Regions from separate parts of the Sinorhizobium alkalisoli genome, predicted to be linked through region 4. Evidence: predicted binding sites of a transcription regulator. Region 4 holds the regulator's gene; each other region holds the start of a gene.

Region 1 (3,340 bases), on a different replicon from region 4:
GGCGAGCTTCTGCGGCCCGCGATCCATCTCCCACTGCCCAAGCACGTCGAAACTGTCGTGGTCGAGCAGGAAGATGCCGCCGGGCGCGTTGCCGTCGCGGTCGGCGAGTGCATTGACATAGATGCCCTCCGGGCCGCAATGAATCGTGTGCAGTCGTGAATAGTTCGCCTTTTCGGCAATCTCCGACGGCTCAATGACGCGGACGATCTCAGGCTTCCTGGGGTCCGGCTTGGTGTCGATGATGTGGAGCCGCGACGACCGCAATCCCGGTACGACGAGGTAGCGGCGCTCCACATGCGGATGCGGCGCATTGGGACAAAGGCATGACGAGCAGGCATTCCAGCCGAAGTGGTGAAGCTCGTCCCCGACATTCGGCATCTCGACCTGCCCGACGATCTGCGAGTAGGTCGATGACGCGGGATCGACGTCGACTACCGCGATCGCGTCCGGCCGCTTCCGGTCCGGGTCGAAGGCGGCAACATAGGCAAGGGTCTCCTTCGGTGCCTTTGCAGCCATGCGCGGTGATGGGTAAAAGGAAGGATCGGGTCGCCACGTCGCCATTTCTGTTCTCCCCAAAAGAAGACAATGCGTGGATCCTGATGCGGGATTTAACAGATGCGGCAAAAACTCGTCGGAAATGCGGCGCCATTGCCACAATCGGCCGAGGCGGAGCGAGGATCAGTGATCTAAGTCTCGATCCTGAACTTCATCCGATCGGCGGCGAAGCGCGTGCGCGAGTATTCGACGGGCCGTCCCTCCACGTCAGCGTTGACCGAGAGCGCCTCGATGACGATTGCGCCGGCCGAGAGCTTGAGCAGCTTGAGCTCCTCCGCATCGGCGTGCCGGGCGACAATGTCCGTCGAGACGCGAACATAGTCGTCGAGCCCTTGTGCCGCGAAGGCCTTGGTGACGGAACCGAGGCGCGCATATCGCTGCGCCATCTCGGGAAACCGACCGGCCGGAAAATAGGCGATGGTCGCCGAGAGAGGCCGCCCGTCGCCGCTGCTGACCGTCTGCAGTTCCACCACGACGGCGCCCGGCGGAAGCGCGAGAGCGGCCGCGACTTCGCTGCTTGACTGCACCTCCCTGTGAGCAAGCAGTTGTGAGCCGATTTCCTTTACCTGACCGCCGAGCCCTGCAGAAAAACGGGTCCGCCGGGAGATCGGATACGTCACCCGGCCCTTGCGCTCGATCAGCGTGCCGCGCCCCTGCACGGCGCGCACCAGCCCCTCTTCTGCAAGCGCTGCCAACGCACTGCGCACCGTGTGACGGTTGACGCCGAACTCGCGCGCCAGCGCCGTCTCCGGCGGCACCATTCCCGTCGCGTCGTAGTCACCGTTGCTGATCGCAAGTCTTACGCGGTCGGCGATCTGCCGCCAGAGCGCAACCCCCGTCTGCCGCTCCACGGCCTTCCTTGCCACCATTTTCTTCCCCGATGTCACAGGCCTGTCATTTGCGAAGGCTAAGAAAAAGCATAAGATGTATACTTGTCTAGATCAATAGACATTTGAAGGTATGAGCATGAACGCGACGGAAAAGCATGGCCGACTTGCGGAACCGGCTGCCGAACGGCGCGACGCCATGCGGCTTCTCGCCCGCGCCACGCGTGCCGAGCTCGCCACCGCCTGGCAGGCAATCGCCGACAAGCCGGAAGTGGCCGCGGTGCGCGGCCCCGAAACAGGCCTCGTCATGGTGCGCGGCCGTATCGGCGGTGGCGGCAACCCGTTCAACCTCGGCGAGGCGACGGTGACCCGTGCGACGGTCCGGCTTTCGAGCGGCGAGATCGGTCATGGACAATTGCTCGGAACCGACAAGGAGTGCGCCCGCCTTGCGGCGATCTTCGACGCGATCTATCAGAACCCGGCCTACAAACCCGCCGTCGAAGCACTGCACCGGCAGATCGCGGCGCGCCTTCTGGCAGAGGAACGCCGCAAGGCCGAGGAAACGGCTGCGACCCGCGTCGATTTCTTCACCATGGTCCGCGGAGAAGATTGATGGGCGCCCAGTCGCAAATCTATGCCGGCGCTTTTGCCGACCCGGTCTTTTCGGCACAATCGGTCTTTCGCATCCTGATGGACTGCTTCGCCCGGCCCGGCTCCATCGGACGCCTTTCGGCGCCCGCCGAACCGCCGTCTCCGCTCGGCCAGGTCAGCGGTGCGGTCGCGCTCACGCTTTGCGACTACGATACCCCCGTCTGGCTCTCTCCGGCGCTCTCCAGATCCGCGGTGCCGCAATGGATCGCCTTCCATACGGGCGCTGGGCTCACTGAAGTCAAGGCCGAGGCCCGCTTCGCCTTCATCGACAAAGGGGGCCCCATTCCGGGCTTCGACCAATACGCGCTCGGTTCGCAGGAATATCCCGATCGCTCGACGACCCTGGTGATCGAGGTCGAGGCCCTGACCGGCGGGCGCCGAATGACCGCGCACGGGCCGGGTATCAAGGGCGAGGCCGTCGTTGCGCCGAAAGGGCTGCCCAACGTCTTCCTCGATCTCTGGGCCGCCAACCGGGCGATCTTCCCCCGCGGGGTCGACCTGGTGCTGACGACCGAAGAAGGCGTTCTCTGCCTGCCGCGCACGACCAGGCTGTCGACCGAGGAGTGATAGCATGTATGTAGCCGTCAAGGGTGGGGAAGCCGCCATCGCCAATGCCCACCGCCTGCTCGCCGACCGCCGCCGCGGCGATCGCGCGCTGCCGGCGATCACCATCGAACAGGTCATCGAGCAGCTCGGCCTGGCCGTCGACCGCGTCATGGCGGAAGCTTCGCTCTACGACCGGTCGCTTGCCGCCCTCGCCGTGCGCCAGGCGCGCGGCGACATGATCGAGGCGATCTTCATCCTGCGCGCCTACCGCACCACCCTGCCCCGCTTCGCTTCTTCCCGGCCGATCGACACGGCGAAGATGAAGATCGAACGGCGCATCTCGGCAACCTACAAGGACCTGCCTGGTGGCCAGCTCCTCGGGCCGACCTTCGATTATACCCACCGCCTGCTCGACCCGTCGCTGATCGGCGATGAGCCCGTCGTCGAACCGGCCCGCAAGGAGCCGGGCGAAGCGGTCATGCGCGTCTCCGACATTCTGGACGGCCAGGGACTGATCGAGGGCGACGGAGAGATGCCGGAAGGCCACCTCGCGGGCGACCTCACCCGCGAGCCGATGGAGTTCCCGATGGCGCGCGATCTCCGCCTGCAAGCGCTCGCCCGCGGCGACGAGGGCTTCCTCCTGGCGCTCGCCTACTCCACCCAGCGCGGCTACGGCCGCACCCACCCCTTCGTCGGAGAGATCCGCATCGGCGAAGTCGAGGTAGAAATCGACCTGCCGGAGCTTGGCTTCGCCGTTTCGC
Region 2 (3,340 bases), 1.5 Mb from region 4:
AGCTTGTGCTGCATGCCCGTGTGCATGATCGCAAAGGTGAAGGCGTGGAAGCACTGGAGAATGAAATAGCCGGAGAAGCCCAGCTCCATCGGGAAAATCAGCCAGCGCGCCACCGCCAGCAGACAGCCGGAAAAAATCATCGCCCAGACGCTGAAGCGCCGGATGATCGTGCGGGCGAAGAAGAACATCAGCACTTCCGCGGCCACGCCGGCGCTCCAGAGAACGCCGATCTGCGTTCCGCTATAGCCGATGCTCTGCCAGTAGATGGCCGAAAAGGCATAGAGCATCGCATGACTGCTGTTGACCAGAGTCACCCCGACGAGGAGCAATTGCAGATCGGACTGACGCAGCGACTGCGGCGGTGGCTCGGTGATCGCCGTGATCGGTGACGGTCGGCGGGGCCGCCCGATCCGCGGCGCCACAAGGGCCATCACGATCGTCAGCCCGAAGCCGACCGCCATCGCCGGCAACACCATGGCACCGCCGATGAGGCCGATCATCCAGCCGCCGAGCATGGTCGCGCCGATAAAGGCGATAGATCCCCAGACGCGCATATGCGCATAATCGAAGCCCCAGCGACGCACCCCCGACAATGCAATCGCTTCGACGATCGGCAGATAGGGAGAATAGACCGCGGATTGCAGCGCGTAGATCACAAGCACGGGCCAGAAGCTGTGCGCGAAGAAAAGGATGAAAGCGGTCGCAAGCGACAGACAGCCGGACCAGACGAGCACGATAGTGCGCTCTCCGAGCCGGTCGGCGAGCACCCCCGCAAGCGGCGCCGTGATCACGCGGATGAACATCGGCACCGCGAGCACCACGCCGATCTCGAATTCGCTCAGCGCAAGCGTGCTGAGCCAGACCGGAAAATACGGCAGGGCGAAACCGTTGACGATCAACGGAGCGCAAAAGAGCAGCGCGAGGCGAAGCGCGAAATGGCGCGGCGGTGGCCCCAGAACCGGGGGGGCAGGTGCGGGAATCATGGGAGAACCTGATGGCTGTCCGCCAGCTTTAGCACGGCTCCCCCGCGGCGCACCATCCGCTAGTTTTCGCTACAGGCCCTCGGCAGCGGTTGCGCTGCCGCATCCAATACCAAGTGCGACAGCGACCTGCGTCTGCTTGCATCTGTTGAATGCATGGCGCTACAGGTCCGGATCGAATGACTCAGGCTGCCCGCTGCGCCGGAACGGACACCGGCAATCCGACCTCGCTCGCGTCTTCCGCGACCGTCGCATTGCCGCGCAGGCTGTGCCAGGTGATTAGTTCCATAGTACCGTCGTGATGCTCGGCGATCGCCGTGCAGCTCTCGACCCAGTCGCCCGTGTTGATGTAACGGATGCCGCCGATATCCTCGATCACCGCGTGGTGGATATGGCCGCAGATCACGCCCTGTGCCTGGTGGCGGCGCGCCTCCTCGGCCACGACCTTCTGGAACTCGCCGATGAAATTCACGGCATGCTTGACCTGCAGCTTGGCCCAGGAAGAGAACGACCAATAGGGCATGCCGAGCCGACGGCGGATCGCAGCGAGGCCGATGTTGACCGCGATCGCCATGTCGTAGGCCCAGTCGCCGAGATAGGCGAGCACCCGCGCATTGCGCACCACCACGTCGAATTCGTCGCCGTGCAGCACGAGATAGTTTCGTCCGTCGGCACCCCGATGCACATGCCGCTGCGCGACCTCGATGCCGCCGAAGTGCATTCCGGGAAAATCGCGCATGAACTCGTCGTGGTTTCCGGGAACGTAGATGATCCGCGTACCCTTGCGCGCCTTGCGCAGCAGCTTCTGGATGACGTCGTTGCACTGCTGCGGCCAATACCAGCTCCGCTTCAGCCGCCAGCCGTCGACGATATCGCCGACGAGGATGATGGTCTCGGCTTCGTGGTGGCGCAGGAAATCGAGCAGGTAATCCGTCCTGGCCGCTTTCGAGCCGAGGTGAAGGTCGGAAATGAAGAGCGTGCGCAATTTCCGGACGGGATTCGGTTCCGATACCGCTGCCGCTGTCATGCGAGCCTCATCTTGCTAGAGCCATTTGCCTCCGTCAAAACCAGACTCGTGTTTCAGGAAGATGACACGGGCCGCGCCTTGCCCCATTCCGGTTTCCGAGTCGGACCGTTCTGGTCCGGCTCCGACATTGAAATGACTGAAAGCGAAAACTGTACGTCGCGCTGAAATCGTGCCAAAAGGCCAGCGTTCGGGAATCGAGGGAAGCAAGGTATGAACACGGGCGACAAAGCGAAATCCCAATCGGTGCCGGAGAGCGGCGATATCGACAGCCAGGCACTCTTCTTCCATCGCTACCCTCGCCCCGGCAAACTCGAGATCCAGCCGACAAAGCCGCTCGGCAACCAGCGAGACCTGGCTCTGGCCTACTCGCCCGGGGTCGCCGCCCCCTGCCTCGCCATCAGAGACGATCCGGAAACCGCCGCCGACTTCACCGCACGCAGCAATCTCGTCGCCGTCATCTCCAACGGCACGGCCGTACTCGGCCTCGGAAATATCGGCCCGCTGGCCTCCAAGCCGGTCATGGAGGGCAAGGCCGTTCTCTTCAAGAAATTCGCCGGCATCGACGTCTTCGACATCGAGATCGACGCCCCGACCGTCGAGCGCATGGTCGATGTTGTTTCGGCGCTCGAGCCGACCTTCGGCGGCATCAATCTCGAGGACATCAAGGCGCCCGAATGCTTCGAGGTGGAGCGCCGCCTGCGAGAGAAGATGGATATCCCCGTCTTCCACGATGACCAGCACGGCACCGCAATCATCGTCGCCGCCGCCGTCTTGAACGGGCTGGAACTTGCCGGCAAGGACATCGCCAAGGCGAAGATCGTCGCCTCCGGCGCGGGCGCTGCCGCACTTGCATGCCTCAACCTGCTCGTGACGCTCGGCGCAAAGTGCGAAAATATCTGGGTCCATGACATAGAAGGCCTCGTCTACAAGGGCCGCGAAGCCCTGATGGACCAGTGGAAATCCGTCTACGCGCAGGAGAGCGACAATCGCGTGCTTGCCGACAGCATCGGCGGCGCCGACGTCTTCCTCGGCCTTTCGGCCGCCGGCGTGCTCAAGCCCGAACTGCTGGCGCAGATGGCCGAAAAGCCGCTGATCATGGCGCTCGCCAATCCGACCCCGGAAATCATGCCGGAAGTCGCCCGCGCCGCGCGCCCCGACGCGATGATCTGCACCGGTCGTTCCGACTATCCGAACCAGGTCAACAACGTCCTCTGCTTCCCCTATATTTTCCGCGGCGCGCTCGATTGCGGCGCGCGCACCATCAACGAAGAGATGAAGATGGCGGCCGTGCGGGCCATTGCGGGCCTTGCCCGCGAGGAACCCTCCGACGTCG
Region 3 (3,340 bases), 510 kb from region 4:
TTGATGCCGCCGCAGCGGCCGTGGCCCATGACCACGATATCGCTGACGCGCAGCGACTGGACCGCGAATTCCAGAGCGGCGGAGGTCGAGTGATAATGCCCGTCTGGCTCGTAGGGCGGCATCATATTGGCGACATTGCGAACGACGAAAAGCTCACCCGGGCCGCTGTCGAAGATCGTCTCCGGTGCGGCGCGCGAATCGCAGCAGGCGATCACCATCGTCGTCGGCTTTTGCCCGCTCTCGGCGAGCGTCCGGTAGCGTTGCTGCTGTTCGCTGAAACGGCCGCCCATGAAATTGCGGTAGCCGGCCAGGAGATTTTCCGGAAAGCTCTGCTTCTCCATCAGTTACCCCGTGTCATCCACTGCATCAAACACTGCTCTATGGCTACTCGGGTAGCATGGAGCGTCGAAGTGTTACAGCGAGCCTTGCGTGCCCGAAAGGATAAATTGCCTTCATCAGACATTTCTTTTGTGCCCGCCCCCGCCTATTTCCGTCGCATTTGGCCCGGATGCATGAGGCGGCGCATCTGCACCATGGCCATCGGCGTCGCGAGGCTTGAGGCGTCCTGTTCAAGCGTCAACTCGTCGGCGCCGCGCTTGGCGGTGCGTGCGATGACCTCGAATATGCTGGCGGTCGCCATTTGCAGCGCGCGCTCCTCGGAAAGACCCTGCAGGAGCCGCGCAAGAAAGACGGCCGACAGCAGGTCACCCGCGCCGTTCGGTGGATTCTCGACCAGCCGATGCTCGGCGAGCAGGGCATGGCGACCGGACAGATAGAGGTTGCCGGTGCCGCCGTTCATCATCGCGACCGCCGATGTGACGAGCACCCGCGGCGGCCCGAGGCCGAGTGCCGCCTCGAGGATCGCCGCGTTCGTGTCGAGTTCCGCACCCGCCAGCCAGGAAAGTTCAAAACGGTTCGGCGTTGCCAATGAAGCAAGCGGCAGCAGCCGGTCACGAATGGCGAAGGCACTCTCGGCCGGGATATAGAGTCCGTTCGAATCGCCGATCACCGGGTCGCAGGCGTAGAAAAGCTCGGGATTGCGGTGCTTCAGCGCCGTTACCAGCCGCGCGACTTCCTCGGCCTGGCCGGGTGTTCCGAGATAGCCGGAAAGCACCGCGCGCACTTCGCCGATCCACGGCGCATCGATAAGATCGTCGATGATCGACCGGAACTCCGCATCGGAGATCGTCACCCGCGTCGCACGGCCATGGCCGGGATGCCATGACAGGATGACCGTCGGCAACGCCCAGACGAGATGCCCGAGCGTCTCCAACGCGAATACCGCCGCGCGGTTGCCGACCGTGCCGCGAACCACGTGGCTGGAGATGACGATGACGGCGCCGGGCGCGGCAGGAATTTCAGACATCAGGCGATCCTTGGGCTCTGTTCCACTTCATGTCCCGAACTCGACCTCGATTAAAGGACATGTAGGATATCGAGGTGCTGCAGCGATCTTTGCGCTCGGAAAAGCCGCTCGACACTGCAAGCTGTGATCGCCGACTGCCGAAGCGGTGTCAACGGGATGTCGAGGGGCGACCGGGTCCGTGTTTCGGCGCCGTCCGGTGTTTTCGTTCGTTTGCGCCGTTTTTGGAGAGATTTCTGTAAAATCGCGCCTGGTTTAAATGGATTTAGGTCGATTCTACGTGAAATTCTCCAAGAACAGGCTCGATTTTGCCCAAATCCGTCATAAAACGATCGCCATTGGCCATGGTTCTGATAGGTTCGTCTATCATATTTGGGGAGCGACTTCATGGGCGTGAAATACAATCCGAAGCGAGATCGGCACATCGATGCCGCCCGGGCAGCGGTGGGCAAGATCGGCGTCGACACTCTGCCGCCGGAGATCCTCTTCGGAGGCGCGAGCAATGACGACCTCGACCTTTATTCGCCGGATATGCTGGCTCTGACCGCCGCGCACGCCCGCAAGGAACTGGCCCGCTGGGACGGCGGCAAGCCGCAGGTTTCGGTGGAAACGGTGCCCGGAGTGGCGCCAGGCGGGACCGAGGTTTCGATCATCGCCATCACCGAGCGCAACATGCCGTTCCTCTATGACTCGGTCATGGGCGAGGTAACGAGCACCCATCGCGACATTCACCTTGCCATCCACCCGATCCTCCTCATGCAACCGGGCAAGCCGGTCAAACTTTTCGATCCGGACGAGGAAAGCGATCCGGCGCACCGCGTCAGCCATATTCAGATCCACCTCGGCAAGCTGACGCCGATCGAGGAGCGCTCGCTCAGCAAACGCATCACTGACGTCCTGGAGCAGGTGCATCAGGCGGTGCACGACTGGCCGGCCATGACGGCGCTGCTCGACCAGGTCATGCGCGAGCTCGAGGATTACCACGCCTCGCGCAAAAAGAGCGACCGTGACGAGGCGCTCGCGTTCCTTCGCTGGCTAAGGGACAACAACTTCACCTTCCTCGGCATGCGCGAATACACCTATTCCGGTAAGGGCGAGAACGCGACGGTCGAACGCGGCAAGGGCAGGGGTCTCGGCATTCTCTCCAATCCCGAGGTACGCGTCCTTAGGCAAGGCAACGACGCCGTGTTCACGACGCCGGAGATCCTCGCCTTCCTCGAGGGTCCGGACTTCCTGATCGTCACCAAAGCGAATGTGAAGTCGGTCGTGCATCGCCGCGCCTATATGGATTACATTGGCGTCAAGCGCTTCGACACGTCCGGCAATGTCGTCGGCGAGTTGCGCATCGTCGGCCTCTTCACCTCGAGCGCCTACACCCGCCAGGCGGCGGAGATTCCGCTGCTTAGACACAAGATCGAGAAGATCATCGACCATTTCGGCTACGACCCGCAGAGCCATTCCGGCAAGACCCTGGCAAACACGTTGGAATCCTATCCGCGGGACGATCTGTTTCAAATCGATGTCGGGCTTCTCGCCGCCTTCTGCGAACAGATCAACGAGCTCGGCGACCGGCCGCGGGTGCGCGTTCTGCCGCGCATCGACCATTTCGACCGCTTCGTCTCCGTCATCATATACGTACCGCGCGAGCAATATGATTCCAGCGTCCGCGAGAAGATCGGCGATTACCTGAAAGCCGTCTATGACGGCCGGGTCTCCGCCTATTATCCGGCCTTCCCGGAAGGCGGGCTGGCGCGCGTGCACTTCATCATCGGCCGCTCGGGCGGCAAGACGCCGCGCGTCCCGCAGGCCAAGCTCGAGGATGCGGTGCGCACCATCGTCACGCGCTGGATCGACCGCTTCAACCTGCTCGCCCGCAACGAAGGCATCGAGCTTTCCGCGGGCGAGGCCTATCAGGCCGCGTTCACGCCTGCCGAAGCCTATGCTGACCTTGGCGACATGTCGGCCTGCAAGAGCGAC
Region 4 (3,340 bases):
AAGTCATCCTCATGGACGAGCCTTGCTCGGCGCTCGACCCGATCGCGACCGCCAAGGTCGAGGAACTGATCCACGAGCTTCGCGAGAACTTCACCATCGTTATCGTAACCCATTCGATGCAGCAGGCAGCCCGCGTGTCGCAGCGCACGGCGATGTTCCACCTCGGCAACCTGGTCGAAGTGGACGATACGGATAAGATCTTCACCAATCCGGACGACCAGCGCACGCAGGACTACATCATGGGCCGGTTCGGCTAGCGAACCCGACTCCACCGACGATCAATCGAGCGCGTCCCGAGGAATATAAGATGACCCATCCACACATAATGTCCGCCTTCGACGACGAGTTGAAGTATCTCACGCGCCGCATCTCCGAGATGGGAGGGCTCGCCGAGCAAATGGTGGCCGACTCCGTCCGGGCCCTGGTCAATTCCGACCTGGCGCTCGCCCAGAAAGTCATCTCGGACGACGCCCTCCTCGACGAGGCCGAACGCCAGATCGGCGAGAAGGCGATCGTCACCATCGCCAAGCGCCAGCCCATGGCATCGGACCTGCGCGAAATCATGGGATCGATCCGTATAGCGGCCGACCTGGAGCGCGTCGGCGACCTCGGCAAGAACACCGCGAAACGCGTGATTGCGGTTGCCGGCTCTGGAATCCCGCGCAAGCTCGCGCGCGGCCTCGAGCATTTGGCCGAACTCGCTTTGGTCCAGCTCAAGGAAGTGCTTGACGTCTTTGCCTCGCGCTCGCCGGAGAAGGCCAACAGCATTCGCCAGCGCGACGAGGAGATCGACGCGATCTACACGTCGCTCTTCCGCGAATTGCTCACCTACATGATGGAGGATCCGCGCAACATAACACCCTGCACGCATCTTCTTTTCTGCGCCAAAAACATCGAGCGGATCGGCGACCATGCGACCAACATCGCCGAGACGATCTATTACATGGCGACAGGCGCCCAGCCGGAAGGCGAGCGGCCGAAGGATGATACGACAGCAACGATGGGGTCGGTGACGGACTGACACCGAAAGGGGAGAGGGGCGCCTTCCAACTGATGGACCGAGGCAAGGAGTTGTAGCTTAGATGTTGCCGAAGATAGCTGTTGTCGAAGACGAGGAGGCGCTGAGCGTGCTGCTGCGCTACAACCTCGAAGCCGAGGGCTTCGAGGTCGATACTATTCTTCGCGGCGACGAGGCTGAAATCCGCCTGCAGGAACGTCTGCCCGACCTCTTGATCCTCGACTGGATGTTGCCCGGCGTTTCCGGCATCGAGCTTTGCCGCAGACTTCGACAAAGACCGGAAACGGAGCGGTTGCCGATCATCATGCTGACGGCGCGCGGCGAGGAAAGCGAGCGCGTGCGAGGGCTCGCGACCGGCGCCGACGACTATGTCGTCAAGCCGTTTTCGACTCCGGAACTGATGGCGCGGGTCAAGGCGATGTTGAGGCGCGCCAAACCGGAGGTCCTGTCGACGGTGCTCCGCTGCGGCGACATCGAACTCGACCGCGAGACGCATCGCGTCCATCGCCGCAGCCGTGAGGTTCGGCTCGGGCCGACGGAGTTCCGGCTGCTGGAGTTTCTGATGTCTTCGCCGGGACGCGTCTTTTCCCGCTCGCAACTGCTTGACGGTGTCTGGGGCCACGACATCTACGTGGACGAACGCACGGTCGATGTCCATGTCGGCCGCCTGCGCAAGGCGCTGAACCTCTCCAACATGCCCGACGTGATCAGGACGGTGCGCGGCGCCGGCTACTCGCTCGAGGGGTAAGTTCGAAAATCAATGCTGTTTCCAACAAAAAAGGGCCCATGGGCCCTTTTGCGTTGTTGCGCGATCGAGATCGAACGTCAGCGGATGCGCCGGCGTTCCGCCGAAGGCTGGTAGGCAAGCCGCGCATGATAGTTGCAATAGGGCGAGGATTCCGGCGAGTCGTTGCCGCAGAAGTGAAACTCCTCCTTTAGCGGATCGCCGATCGGCCACTTGCAAGTCCGTTCGGTGAGCTGCGTCAGCTCCAGGCGGCGCGACATCGGCAGGACGATGTTGGCATCGGGTGCGAATTCCTGTTCGGCGACTAGGTCGACCGCCACCTCTTCCTTGAGGACGGTCGCACCGGCAGGGCGGGCGACGGTGCGGGTGACGGCCCGAGCGGCGTAATTCGGTGCACGCGGCGCCGAGGTCGCTCGCTTGGGGCGCGCGGGGGTCGTGGTCCCGCCCGCCTTTGCGCGGCCCGGCAGGCTCAACCGGTGTACCTTGCCGATGACGGCATTGCGACTGACGCCGCCCAGTTGAGCCGCGATCTGGCTGGCGCTCAGGCCCTCGGACCACAGCTTCTTCAGTTTCTCCACCCGCTCGTCAGTCCAGTTCATATCTGCACTCCCCGTTCTCGGCGCTGGGATGGGCAGAATCCATCACCGTCCTCCAGAAAACCCCTGGAGTCACAACGCGATAACTATTTTGGTGACTAGGTCCGCCGCATGCGTCTAGTAATTAAATCTTAACCTACCGGCAGGGTGACTCTGTGGCAAGAGTCGCCGGAATCGCGCCGAATCGATTTCGCGGTTTTCCCCAACTTGCTGGCTCATAGTTGCATTTTTGCAAGCCCCGCGACGCGATTTTTTTGCGACGCGGAATCCGAGTTCGCAAGGTGGCCGCAGCCCTTGGTTTTCTTGACATTGCGCTGCGAAATGGGAATAGTGCCTCCGGCCGCCGAAAGGCGGCATTTTGATTTTTTCGGGCCGGATATCGAACGGTCCGCCTGCGATGCTGAGGAAGGAGAAGCCCGGATGGCCGCAACGCCGCCGCTCTATGATACCTATTTGCGTGCGCCGTTGCGTTTCGAGCGGGGCGAGGGCGTCTGGCTGATCGCGGAAGACGGTACCCGCTATCTCGACTTCGCCGCCGGCGTCGCCGTGAACTCGCTCGGGCATGCCCATCCGCATCTGATCGATGCGCTGAAGGCGCAGGCGGAGAAACTCTGGCACGTCTCCAATCTCTATGATGTTCCCGGGCAGGAGAGCCTTGCGCGGCGCTTGACGGCGGTCACCTTTGCCGACCGGGTGTTTTTCACCAATTCGGGCGCCGAGGCGCTGGAATGCGCGATCAAGACGGCGCGCCGCTATCACTTTGCCAAGGGCCATCCGGAGCGGTTCCACGTCATCACCTTCGAAGGCGCATTCCACGGCCGTACCATCGCCACGATCGCCGCCGGGGGGCAGCAGAAATACATTGAAGGCTTCGGACCCAAGGCGCCCGGTTTCTATCAGGTGCCGTTCGGCGATATCGCCGCCGTAAAGAGCGCGATCAACGACGAGACCGCGGCTATCCTGATCGAACCGATCCAGGGT

The links. Region 4 encodes PhoB, which activates phosphate uptake and scavenging genes when phosphate is short. Its sites were predicted from a motif close to TGTCATNNANCTGTCAT; they were not measured.
Region 1: the regulator PhoB is predicted to act here: its motif matches at 1,437-1,453, upstream of phnF (phosphonate metabolism transcriptional regulator PhnF).
Region 2: the regulator PhoB is predicted to act here: its motif matches at 2,058-2,074, upstream of EKH55_RS08140 (UDP-2,3-diacylglucosamine diphosphatase).
Region 3: the regulator PhoB is predicted to act here: its motif matches at 1,683-1,699, upstream of EKH55_RS15805 (NAD-glutamate dehydrogenase).

The regions. Positions count from the first base shown of each region.
Region 1 covers NZ_CP034910.1:120,336-123,675, forward strand. Annotated here, with positions in the region: gene EKH55_RS18155 (selenium-binding family protein) at 1-561, opposite strand, end outside; gene phnF (phosphonate metabolism transcriptional regulator PhnF) at 687-1,421, opposite strand; gene phnG (phosphonate C-P lyase system protein PhnG) at 1,522-1,995, shown strand; gene phnH (phosphonate C-P lyase system protein PhnH) at 1,995-2,600, shown strand; gene EKH55_RS18175 (carbon-phosphorus lyase complex subunit) at 2,605-3,340, shown strand, end outside.
Region 2 covers NZ_CP034909.1:1,656,174-1,659,513, forward strand. Annotated here, with positions in the region: gene EKH55_RS08135 (MFS transporter) at 1-983, opposite strand, end outside; gene EKH55_RS08140 (UDP-2,3-diacylglucosamine diphosphatase) at 1,165-2,007, opposite strand; gene EKH55_RS08145 (NADP-dependent malic enzyme) at 2,218-3,340, shown strand, end outside.
Region 3 covers NZ_CP034909.1:3,300,804-3,304,143, forward strand. Annotated here, with positions in the region: gene EKH55_RS15795 (carbonic anhydrase) at 1-341, opposite strand, end outside; gene pdxY (pyridoxal kinase PdxY) at 485-1,366, opposite strand; gene EKH55_RS15805 (NAD-glutamate dehydrogenase) at 1,751-3,340, shown strand, end outside.
Region 4 covers NZ_CP034909.1:124,045-127,384, forward strand. Annotated here, with positions in the region: gene pstB (phosphate ABC transporter ATP-binding protein PstB) at 1-257, shown strand, start outside; gene phoU (phosphate signaling complex protein PhoU) at 308-1,021, shown strand; gene phoB (phosphate regulon transcriptional regulator PhoB) at 1,083-1,766, shown strand; gene EKH55_RS00600 (GcrA family cell cycle regulator) at 1,844-2,362, opposite strand; gene EKH55_RS00605 (aspartate aminotransferase family protein) at 2,780-3,340, shown strand, end outside.